One region of the Pseudomonas soli genome, then DNA from elsewhere that is predicted to be linked to it. Evidence: riboswitches for the same ligand, from Rfam matches in the RefSeq annotation. Region 1 holds a riboswitch; the other holds the start of a gene.
What was found. A riboswitch is a leader RNA that binds a small molecule or an ion and turns the genes downstream of it on or off. The one in region 1 is predicted to bind cobalamin.
Positions count from the first base shown of each region.

Region 2: another riboswitch for cobalamin. It lies ahead of LU688_RS12015 (ABC transporter substrate-binding protein); the one in region 1 lies ahead of LU688_RS15355 (TonB-dependent receptor plug domain-containing protein).

Region 1 covers NZ_CP128543.1:3,324,528-3,330,358, forward strand. The annotation lists gene LU688_RS15345 (ABC transporter substrate-binding protein) at 1-138, opposite strand, end outside; gene LU688_RS15350 ((2Fe-2S) ferredoxin domain-containing protein) at 131-859, opposite strand; gene LU688_RS15355 (TonB-dependent receptor plug domain-containing protein) at 870-2,825, opposite strand; cobalamin riboswitch at 2,916-3,119, opposite strand; gene LU688_RS15360 (DUF2946 family protein) at 3,256-3,645, shown strand; gene LU688_RS15365 (TonB-dependent receptor) at 3,717-5,831, shown strand, end outside.
Region 2 covers NZ_CP128543.1:2,563,423-2,569,253, forward strand. The annotation lists gene LU688_RS11985 (hypothetical protein) at 1-117, opposite strand, end outside; gene LU688_RS11990 (hypothetical protein) at 173-328, opposite strand; partial or broken gene LU688_RS11995 (VOC family protein) at 536-906, shown strand; gene LU688_RS12000 (hypothetical protein) at 1,044-1,364, shown strand; gene LU688_RS12005 (ABC transporter ATP-binding protein) at 1,476-2,261, opposite strand; gene LU688_RS12010 (FecCD family ABC transporter permease) at 2,258-3,274, opposite strand; gene LU688_RS12015 (ABC transporter substrate-binding protein) at 3,271-4,284, opposite strand; cobalamin riboswitch at 4,396-4,593, opposite strand; gene LU688_RS12020 (acetyltransferase domain-containing protein) at 4,621-5,772, opposite strand.

The DNA of each region.
Region 1 (5,831 bases):
CGCGTGCTGGTTGAGGGCGACGATACGCGCAGGCGCCGCAGCGGGCCGTTGCCAGTCCTGCCCGCAGTTGCGATAGCTGTCCGCCAGGGCCGGTGTGCCACAGCACAAGGCCATCGACAGCAGCCAGGCTTTACGCATCGCACGTCCCTCCCTTGATCAACAGTGCTTTGGCGACCCTTCCGCCCTCTAGATGCGTTTCCACCAATTCCTCCACCTCCCGATCATCACGTACCCGATACCAGCAGCCGTCCGGGTGCACCGTCAACACGGGCCCCAGGTTGCAGGGAAACTGGCAACCGGTGCGGGTCAGCAGCACGCCGCCCGGGGTCTCGATCAGGTCACGCTCCAGCAGCAGCCGGCGCAGGCGTTTCCACAGCGGCAAGGCACCGCGCCGCACGCAGCGAGGGCCGGTGCAGAGGAACACCTGGCGGGCATGTTCGGGCACCCGCGACCAGTCCGGGTCGCTGGCCACCGCGTTGACCTGGTCGCACGCCAGGTGACGGGCAGGTTCACCGATGCTGGCACAGGCCACTCGCGCATCCAGGCCGCGCCGCCCCAGGGCCTGGGCCGTGACCCAGACGCCGGCCCGAGCTTGCGCCAGGCGCCCCAGCTCATCGCGCAGCCAGTCCAGGTAGGCGCTGTCCGAGGTGGGTTCCAGGTCCACCACCAGCAGGCGTCCCACGCCCTGGTCGAGGGCCTCGCGGATCACCGCCCAGAGCCCGTCGAAACCCTCCAGGGTGTCGACGATATCCCGGCCCGCCTCGTGGCCACGCAGGTCGCGAATCTCGGCGCCGAAAGCTTCGGCCGCCGAGCCGCCACCCAGGCCAGGGCCGACGAACAACACGCGCTGGTAGTCCATGCTCACGCCCTCAGAAGGTGTAGGTGTAGCGCAGTTCGCTGGTGAACGGCCGCCCGAGGTTGTCGACATTGCTCGCCCGACTGGTGACATAGTCGCGGTCGAACAGGTTCTCCACCAGCAGGCTCAGCCGGTGCTGGCGGGCGCCGTCCAGGTAGCGGTAGGCATCGGCGTCGACCACCGAATAATGGCCGTAGTCAACACCTTTGGAGCTGACCACGTCGCAGATGTAGCGAATGGCGCCGCCGCCCCCCCACATGCGGTCCGCCGATTCGTAGCCGAGCCGCGAACGGGCGAAGAAACTCGGCACGTCGTTGATCGTTGCCCCGGTGCGCGACTCGGTGAGGTTGCGGGTCATGTCGGCCTGCAGGCTCCATTGATCGTCAAGCTGGATACGCGCATCGGCCTCGAAGCCACGCATCTGTACCTGCCCTTGGCCGTTGACCCACTGGCTGCCGTCCAGGGTGATCAAGTCGGTGATCTTGCGTCGGAACACGGTGACGCTGGCGCTGAATTCACGCTCCAGCAGCAGGCCGTGGTAGTCCAGGCCAAGCTCGGCATTGCGGCTCTTCTCGGGCTTGAGGTCGCGGTTGCCGATCTCGTCGCCAGGCTCGTTGACGAACAACTGCTCGGCATTGGGCAGCTTGTAGGCGCTGCCATACTGGCCGCGCAGTTGCCAGTTGTCGTTCAGGTCGTACAGCGAGGTGAGCATGCCGACGGTGGCGCTGTCGCCGCCGCTCATGGCCTCGTGGCGCAGGCCGAGGCTCGGGTGCCAGTTGGGCAAGGCCTCGATCCTGGGACGCAGTTGGGCGTACAACGCATTGGCCTGGGCCTTGTTGTCGTCGATCACCAGCACGTCGTCCTGGCCCTTGAACCACTGGTTGTCGGAACCGAACACCAGGACGTGGCCGCCGTCGAGTTCGGCCTTGCCCTCGGCCTGCACGCCCCAATCGGTGAAGCCCCAGTAGTCGTTGTGGTTGACCACGTCGCGGGATCCGTCGGCGCGGTTGTTGATGCGGGTGTAGCGGGTGTCCCAGTCGTTGACGTGGCCCTTGACGAAGTAGCTCAGGCGCTCGCTGATGCGCTGTTCGAAGGTAGCCGTGGCGATCTGCTGCACGCGGTCATTGGTGGTCTTGTAATTGTTCACCGGTCGGGCGAAATCGAGGTTGGCGTCTGTGTACTGGTAGAACAGCTCCAGCCGCGCATCGTCGCCGAAGGCCTGGATCGCCTTGCCGCCGAAGGTGGTCACCTCGTAGCCGCGCTTCTTGTCGCTGACGTTGCCGCTGTAGTCGCGGTTGCGAAACGGCTGGTAACCGTCGGAGACGTTGTGGCTGACATAGGCCAGCAGGCCCAGGTCGCCGAAGCCATTGCTGAAGATCCGCTCGACGCGGGCGTCCTTGCTGCTGCCGGCGAAGCTGTCCAGGCCCAGGTTGACCTCACCTGAAGCCTGACGACGTTGCGGGCTGCGGGTGACGATGTTGATTACCCCCGCCACGGCCTGGGTACCGAACAACAGGCTCTGGCCGCCCTTGAGCACCTCGATGCGCTCCACCGCGTTGGCCGGCAGTGTGTCCAGATACAGGCCGCCGTACAGGCGGTTGTTCAGGCGTACACCGTCGAGCAGGATCAGGGTGTCGTCGTTGCGCCCGCCGAGCAGCGAGTAGGTGCCGTAGTCGAACGGGCCGTTCTTCGGCGCGACGTAGAAGCCGGGGATCAACATCTGCATCACCCGGGTGATGTCGGCGCCGGGGCCGGCGCGCTCGATCTGCTCGCGGCTGACGATCTCGACCTTGCTGCCGTACTGAGCCATGGCGGCGACCGTGGTCGACTCCACCGACGGCGCGGCGACGATCTGCTGGTCGAGGATCAGGGGGGTGTTTTCGGCCAGTGCCAGGGGGCTGGCCAGGCAGCCCAGGAACAAGGTCCGGGCCTTGGGGAAACGACGTCGGGAGTGAATCACAGCAATCATGCTCTTCTCGAAAGTGACTTTCGCAGAAGCACGCAGGAGCACGGATCGCGCACACGCCAATACCGGCCCATGCCCGCCCACCGCAGGAGTTTGCCTACTACATTCCAGGCCGGTCTCCGGGCTCGCAAGACAAGATGCCTTCACCTTCCCATGACACGCGGGCCACAGTGGTCTGTCGAAGGCATCACTTGCATACCGTTGCGGGGGCAGCACCGGACTGGCGCGAAGCGCGTACCGGTTTCCCGTTTCACCCCATGCGCGGCGGCATGGGACACCTGAAATCGGTCGGCATCAGAACACCTGGCGCCGAGAGGCGTCAAGCGAGGCGGGTGAATCGTTTCGAATGTTTTTTATCGGCCGTTCACTCTAGGCAGATGTGTCAAAAGTTGTAAAATCCGCACGCCTAACCTATTCCCTTCGAGCTTTGCCGATGAAGCTGGCCCGCCACACACGATCGCAAGTCGCCTGGGTGCTGTATTTCAGCATCCTGTTCGGCTCGTTGCTGTGCGCCATGGGCCATGGGCAGATGGCCGGGCTGCGCCTGGCCGGCCTCGACGACGCCGCCTGGTGCGCGGCCGACAGCAGCGGCGTGTTCAAGGGCGACCAGGACATCACCGACCCGGTGCTGCCCGCCGGCGGCGACTGCGTGATCGCCAGCCTGTTCAGCGCCATCCTGCTGGCGGTGTTCTTCGGCTTGCTGGCCCTGCTCGCCGGGGAGTCGAGCAAACCCTTACCCAGACAACCCGCGCCACGGCTGCCCAAGCAGCGCTGGCCACTGGTCAACCCCCGCGCCTCCCCCGCTTCGCTTCTCGCGTTCTGACATCGCCACGCCCTCGAACTGCCTGATCGGCAGCGGGCGTGCGCTCATTGATTTCAGCCAGGAAGCCTTGCATGTTCCGCATGACCACTCTGGCGCTGCTCGTTGGCAGCGCAACCTGCGCCTGGGCGCAGGACGACACCCTCACACTGCCCGCCAGCAACGTCACGGCCACCGCCGAGCAACCCAAGGAGGCGACCAGCCTCGACCTCGACCGGCCCATCGAAAGCGGCTCACGCCTGAACCTCAGCGCCCGCGAGAACCCGGCCTCGATCAGCGTCGCCGACCGCAAGACCATGCAGCGCATCGGCGCGCGCAACTTCCAGGACGCCGCCAACGCGCTGCCCGGGGTCAACGCCTCGGCACCGCCCGGCTGGGGTGGCTACGTGTCGTATCGCGGCTTCAACGGCGCCCAGGTCAGCCAGCTGTTCAACGGCATCAACCTGCAGTATGGCGCCGCCGGGCGCCCGGTCGGGGCATGGATCTACGACCGTGTCGAACTGCTCGGCGGGCCGTCGTCGTTCCTCAACGGCAGCGGCGCCGTCGGCGGCAGCCTGAACATGATCACCAAACTGGCCAACCGCGACGAGGACACCTTCGAGGGCCGCGTCAGCTATGGGCGCTACGACACGATGGAAACCTCGGTCGGCTTCAACAAGGCGCTCAACAGCGGCGACGGCCCGCGCCACTACGCGCGGCTCGACTACAGCCGCACCAGCACCAATGGCTATATCGACCGCCAGGAGAACGGGGCCGGCAACCTGGCCTTCTCGCTGCTCAGCGACATCAACGACCAGCTGTCGCACACCCTGGCCATCGAGTACCTGGAAGAAAAAGAGGACAGTCCGTACTGGGGCACGCCGGTTCTGCAGCCGGCGGTCGGCACCTTGCACATCGACAAGCACAATCGCTTCAACAACTACAACGTCGAGGACGGCCGCTACGAGCAGCGCACCCGCTGGCTGCGCTCGATCACCGACTACCGCATCGACGACAGCAACCAGTTGCGCAACACCTTCTACCACTACAACGGCCAGCGCGATTACCGCAACCTCGAGGTGTACCGCTACAACCCCGGTAACACCGCCATCGCCCGCTCCGGCGGCTACCGCCAGCGCCACGACCAGGAGGTCAACGGCAACCGCGTCGAGCTGACCCACCAGGGCCAGCTGTTCGGCCTGGCCAGCGACTGGGCGTTCGGCGTGGACTACAACCGCAACCAGCAGACCGCCTACCCGTTGTCCAAGGGCGCGTTCGACAGCATCGACCCCAACGGTTTCCAGCCCGGCCACTTCCTCGACATTCCTGGCATGGACGCGCCACGCGCCAAGGGCCGCAGCACCACCACCGACACCACTGCGGGCTTCGTCGAGAACCGTACCCGCCTGACCGACCAGCTGTCGCTGGTCACCGCGCTGCGCTATGACCATATCGACTTCGACGTGGTCGACCACGTGACCCGGGCCAAGCTGAATCGGCGCTGGGATGCCTTTACCGGGCGCCTGGGGCTGGTCTACGACCTGACCTCCAATATCAGCCTGTATACCCAGTACAGCACCTCGGCCGAACCGCCAGGCGGCTCGCTCACCGGCGCGTCGATCAGCCAGGTCGGCGACTTCGACCTGAGCACCGGCAGGCAGGTGGAAGTGGGCAGCAAGTTCGACTTCCTTGACGGGCGCGGCTCGGCCACCGCGGCGGCCTACCGCATCGTGCGCAAGAACATCTCGGTGCCCTCCTCGACCGTGCCCAACACCACCGAGCAGGCCGGCCAGCAGACCTCCACCGGCATCGAGCTGGCGGCGTCGTTCAAGGTCACGCCCAAGCTGCTGGCAGCGGGCAACTTCAGCTGGGTCAACGCCGAATACGACGAGTTCAACGAGACCATCGGCGGCGTGGTGTACTCGCGCAAGGGCAAGACCCCGGTGAACATCCCGGACCGGGTGGCCAACCTCTGGCTGACCTACGACCTGGCGCCGGGCTGGCAGGTCGGCGCCGACGCCCGCTACGTCTCGGCGGTATACGCCAACACCGCCAACACCCAGTGGGTGCCTTCGTACACCGTCTACGGGCTGTCGATGACCCACGACCTGGACCAGCACGTGCAACTCAGCGCCCGCCTGCGCAACCTCACCGACGAGGTCTACGCCCGCTTCATCCACCAGACCAACACCCAGTACTACCTGGGTGAG
Region 2 (5,831 bases), 760 kb from region 1:
GGCTTCCTGCAAGGGCAGGTTGGCGAGGATCTGTTCCTCGCGGCTGGGCTTCTGGTCACAGGCGGCGAGGGCGCCGAGCAGGAGCACGGGCAACAGCAATCGGGTCAGGCGGGACATGGGCAGCCTTGGGCACGGTAAGGCTTGCGAGTTTACTGCAAACCCATGCGCAAGTTCAGCGTTGCAACGGATTGCGCAGACGTACCCAGACAATCGCCGGCAGGGCCATCAGCAGCCATTTCAGGTAGCGGTTCACTTCGTAGTGCTCGCAGGCGATGCCGATGCTGGTACAGACCACCACCACCGCCACGAACTGGATCATTCTTTCCATCGGCAGGTTTCCATTATTGCTGGGGCCGGGAGGGCCGCGGCGCGCACTTTAGCAGTGGCGCGGGCGCGCAGGCCAGGATGCCATACGGCGTAACACTTTTACGGCGGTTCATGCGCGCGAAGTTGGCTATTGTGCGGCAATCCTGGCCCCCAAGGAAGGCGACCCGATGACTACCTACAAAGGCGGCTGCCTGTGCGGCCGCATCCGTTTCAGGTATCGCTGCTGGGCTTCGAGATTGCTATCAACGCCCGGAGCGGCGTTTCGCCTACCTTGACCTGCACTGCGCGCAGTTGATGCTCGAGCAGCTCGATGCCGATGATCACTGGCTCACCGGGCCTCTGGAAAAGCCCTTCGGGCGGGGAATCAACCTGCAGATTGATGTCGCTGCGGTCGCGCCGCTGCTCGAACGGCTGGAGCGCCATCGCTGGCCGTTGTTCCAGGCGTGCGAGGAGGTCTGGTATCGCGCAGATGCTGTCGAAGTGGGGTTGCGCCAGTTCCTGGTCCAGGACCCGGATGGCTACCTGTTGAGGCTGGCGCAGAAACTGGGCGAGCGCCCGGTTGCGTTACCCGCGCGTTAGCCCTTGCTACCGGCCCCTGCAGCCGGCGTCTGACAGGCCATCCCGACCGACACCCGCCATGCTCAACACCGTGTTCATTTCCATTCCCGGCGTATTCGCCTACCGTCTCCTTCCACCCCATCACAAGGAGATCACGCATGCCCGAGCTTGCGTTGTACAAGGTGAAACTGCTGGACGAATTCGAGGCTCGCGAGGACGACTGGAGCTTCGGCCACTTCGAGCGCCGGCTGACCCAGGTCAAGCCCGCCGCCAACTATCAGGACGCCAAGGGCATCATCAAGGCTGCCCATCTGGCGAACAACTGGCCGAATACGGTAAAGCGCTATCTGCTGAGCAACTACCGCGCCCACGGTAATGTCAGCAGCGAGCTGACCGAAACCTTCATGCAGGTGCTGGCCAGCCTGACGCCGCAGGAGATGAAGGACTGGCAGCTGCCGCAGGTAAACCAGTCGGCCTGATCGCCGCCAAGTCGATTCCCACAGGATGGCGCATGGTTTCAGGCTGGCGCGGTCGGTGTGGGAGCCGGCTTGCCGGCGATGTGCCGCGTAAGCGGCGCTTTCCATGCCGACTCAGGCACGAAACCGCAAAACCCGCGCCCCATCATACGGATCGACCAGATAGTGCCCCCGCACCCCAAACGTCCCCAGCAACCGCTCCGGCGTCAACACCGCCTCCGGCTTGCCTAGGGCAACCAACCGCCCTTGATCGAGCACGGCCAGCCGATCGCAAGTCAACGCCTGGTTCAGATCATGCAGCGCCACCAGCGTCGTCACCGGCAGCGCCTGCACCTGGCGCAGCAAACCGAGTTGGTGCTGGATATCGAGATGGTTGGTCGGCTCGTCCAGCAACAGCACCTGCGGCCGTTGCGCCAAGGCCCGGGCGATATGCACGCGCTGGCGCTCGCCGCCGGACAGTTCGCCCCATAGCCGTCGGCGCAAGTGGCTGGCGTCGGCGTCGGCCAACGCCTGTTCGACGATGGCGCGGTCATCGTTGCCGAACGGTGCCAGGGCCGAGAGCCAGGGCGTGCGGCCCAGGGCGACGGCGTCGTACACGCTGATGGCGTCCAGGGTGTCGGCCTGTTGCTCGACCAGGGCCAGGCGCTGGGCGACATGCCGGCGCGGCATGCGTTCCAGCGCTTCGCCGAGCAGGCGCACGCGGCCACTGCTAGGCGTGCGCAGGCCGGCGAGCAGCTTGAGCAGGGTGGACTTGCCCGAACCGTTGGGGCCGACCACGCCGAGGGTTTCGCCGGGCAGCACGCTCAGGTCGACCCCCTGCAGCACGTCGCGTCCGCCCAGGCGCAGGCCGAGCCCTTGGCAGGTGAGCGGCGCGTCGGCGATGGTGGTCATCACGCTCATGGGCGCCCCCGGCGGCTGATCAGGATCAGCGCGAACACCGGTGCGCCGATCAAGGCCGTGACCACGCCCACCGGGATCACCTGGCCGGTGATCAGGGTGCGCGAGAGGATGTCGGCGATGATCAGGAACAGCGCACCGCCCAGGGCGCTGGCCGGCAGCAGGCGGCTGTGCCCGGGGCCGAGCAGTAGGCGCAGGGCATGGGGGATGACCAGGCCGACGAAGCCGATGGCGCCGACGATGGACACCATCACCGCGGTGACCAGCGCCGCGCAACTGATCAGCAGCAGTTGTGTACGGCGCACCTGTACGCCCAGCGAGGCCGCCGAGTCGGCGCCGAAGGTGAATGCGTCCAGTGCCCGGCGCTGCCACAGGCATATCGCGAGGCCGAACAGGGCGACCGGCACCGCCAGCCACACCGACGGCCAGCGCACGCCGCTGAGGTTGCCCAGCAGCCAGAATAGGATGCCGCGGGCCTGCTCGGCGGTGGCCGACTTGGTGACGAGGAAGGCGGTGAGGGCGTTGAACAGCTGCGACCCGGCGATGCCGGCGAGGATCACCTGGGCATTGTCATGGCGGCTGCCACTGGCGCGTGACAGCAGCAGCACCAGGGCGAACGCCGCCAGCGCGCCGATGAAGGCGCCGGCCGACAGCGACAGCACCGCGCCGCCCAGGCCGAACAGCCCCACCGCCACGGCGCCGGTCGAGGCGCCGGCAGACAGGCCCAGCAGGTACGGCTCGGCCAACGGGTTGCGCAGCAGCGCCTGGAGGATCACCCCACAGGTCGCCAGCCCCGCGCCGCAGGCGGCGGCGACCAGGGTGCGCGGCAGGCGGTAGTTCCAGACGATGCCGGCGTCGATCGGGTCGACGGCATGGCCGGCCTGCCACAGCTGGTTGGCCAGCACCTGCCAGATCGCCTCGGCGCCGACACGGGTCTCGCCGATGGCAATCCCGGCAAGCATGGCCAGGCACAGGGCGAGTAACGCAAAAAGGCTGATGGGCAGCAGGCGGCTCATGGCTGGGGCGCTTTACCGCTGGCGAAGGCGCTGGACAGCACGTCCAGGCCGCGGAACAGGCGGATGCCTGCCTGCATGGCGTCGGCATCGAGGACGATGATACGGCCGTGCTTGACCGCGTTCATATTGCGCGTGACCGGGTCGCTGCGCAGGAAGTCGAGTTTTTTCTGGTAGTCGTCGGCCGGATAGCGGCGGCGGTCCATGCGCGCGACGATCAGCCAGGTGGGGTTGGCTTTGACCAGGGTCTCCCAGCCCACGGTAGGCCATTCTTCGCTGGACTCGACCACGTTGCGCACGCCGAGGGTCTGCAGCATGTAGTCGGCCACGCCCTGGCGGCCGGCGACATAGGGGTCGGTCTTGAGGTCGGCGCTGGAAAACCAGAACAGCGCGCTGGTGTGCGCCAGGTCCTGGCCGGCCAGGCGCTGCCTGGCCTGTTCCAGCTGGCCCTGAAGCTCGGCATTCAGGCGCGCGCCACGCTCCTGCACGTCGAAGATCTCGGCCAGCTGGCTGACGCTCTTGTAGATGCTCTGCACCTTGAACGGCTGCAGGCGGGTGCCGTCGGCGCCCACCAGGTTGTCCTTGCCCTCGCAGTCCGAGGGCAGCAGGTAGGTGGGGATGCCCAGCTCCTGGAACTGCTCGCGGGTGCCGACCGCGCCCTGGGCGCCGATCATCCATTCGAACTGCGCCGTCACCAGTTGCGGACGTTTGCCGACCACCGCCTCGAAGCTCGGTTCGTTGTCGGCCAGGCGCGGGACCTTGTCGTTCTGCGCCTTGAATTCCGGCAGCACGTTGTTGAACCACAGCGAGGTGCCGGCCAGCCGCTCACCCAGGCCCAGGGCATAGAGCAGCTCGGTGCCGGCCTGGCCGACGGTCACCGCCCGTTGCGGGGCCTGTGTGAAGGTCTGCGGCAAGCCGCAGTTGTCGACGGTCAGCGGGTATTGGGTGGCGCTGGCATGGGCCAGGCATGACAGGGACAGGCCGGCGAGGAGGGCGGCGAGGCGGTACGGCATGGTGGGGCGATCTCCTGGGTGGTGCACGGAATGGCCCACGGACAGGCATCGCCGGGTAGCCGTGCGCAAGCACGCGGCCAGGGGCGGATGACCATCCCGGACACCCCGCCGGTTGGTGAATGCGTGCCGGCAGGTCTCCTGACTGGTGCGTCCAGGCCGGCGCCAGCCTTCCCGGGTCGGCAGACCCAGTGGCATCGATGGCGCAGGCTCGGCACCTACAGTTGCGGGGGCAGTTCCCTTTGGATCGCCAGTGGCGAGCCCGGGATTCCCTTTTGATTCCGTGTGGAAACCGGCGGGCGGCATGGTAGACCATCGGGCTGTCGGGTGAAAACGCTTTTACAGGTACTTGAGCCAGGCGATATCGCGCCGGCGCGCTTTCAGCCGGGCGAACCAGCGCACCGGCAGGTACAGCGCAAGTGGCAGCAGCACGGCGGTCAGCCATACCGCGCCCATGCCATCGAAACCGAAATAGCCGCCCTGGTTCAGGCCAAACAGCGCCACGCACGCCACATACAGCAGCTTGAGCACATACAGGTGCAGCAGGTAGAAGAACATTGGCGCTGCGCCAAACACCGCAAGCGGGCCGATCCAGCGGGCGTCGCCGGCACGCTCGAAGCCGCGCAGCAGGAGCAGGCCGACGCCTAGGGTCAGGGCCAGGAACAGCAACGATGGTGGATACTTGGTGATATTGAAGAAGCTCATCAGCGTCTGCCCTACGCTGGCGTAGAGGCTCCAGGGGGCTTCGCCGTAGCCATTGAGCAGGCGCAGCGCACCGAACCCCAGCAGCAACGCCACGCCGGCCCATAGCAGGCGCTGCTGGCGCTTGCCGGCGTCGCTGCCCCGGGAAAACCACGGCCCGAGCCCATAACCCAGGGCGATCACGCCGATCCACGGTAACAGCGGGTAGGACGTGCGCAGGCGCAGATGTTCGCCCACCTCCAGCCAACTGCGTTCATGCAGGATCGCCCATGGCACATGCAGCGCCGATTCCGGCCCGAAGTGCAGGCCATCGAGCAGGTTGTGACCGGCGACGATCAGCGCGCCGAGGGCGAGCAGCGCCGGGCGCGGCAGCCACACCAGCAGCGACAGGGCGAGCATGCTCAGGCCGATGGCCCAGATCACCTGCAGGTAGATCACGCTCGGTGGCAATTGGAAGGTCCAGGCGAAGTTGACCAGGGTGAATTCCAGCACTACCAGGAACAGACCGCGCTTGAACAGGAACACCGAGACATCGCCACGGCCCTGGTGCTTCTCGCCATACAACCAGGCCGATAGCCCGGTAAGCAGCACGAACACCGGCGCGCACAGGTGCGCCAGGGTGCGGCTGGCGAACAGGCTGGGTTCGGTGGCGTCGATGTTCATCGGGTCACTGACCTGGCGGTGCAGGAAGAACGTTTCGCGCACGTGGTCCAGCAGCATGAACAGGATCACCAGGCCGCGCAGGGCGTCGATGCTTTGCAGGCGTTGGGGGAGTTGGAGGCGGGTCATTGGAAAAGTCGCAAACGGAGGATTTGAGATGTTATCTCATAACAATTTATTGATCCACT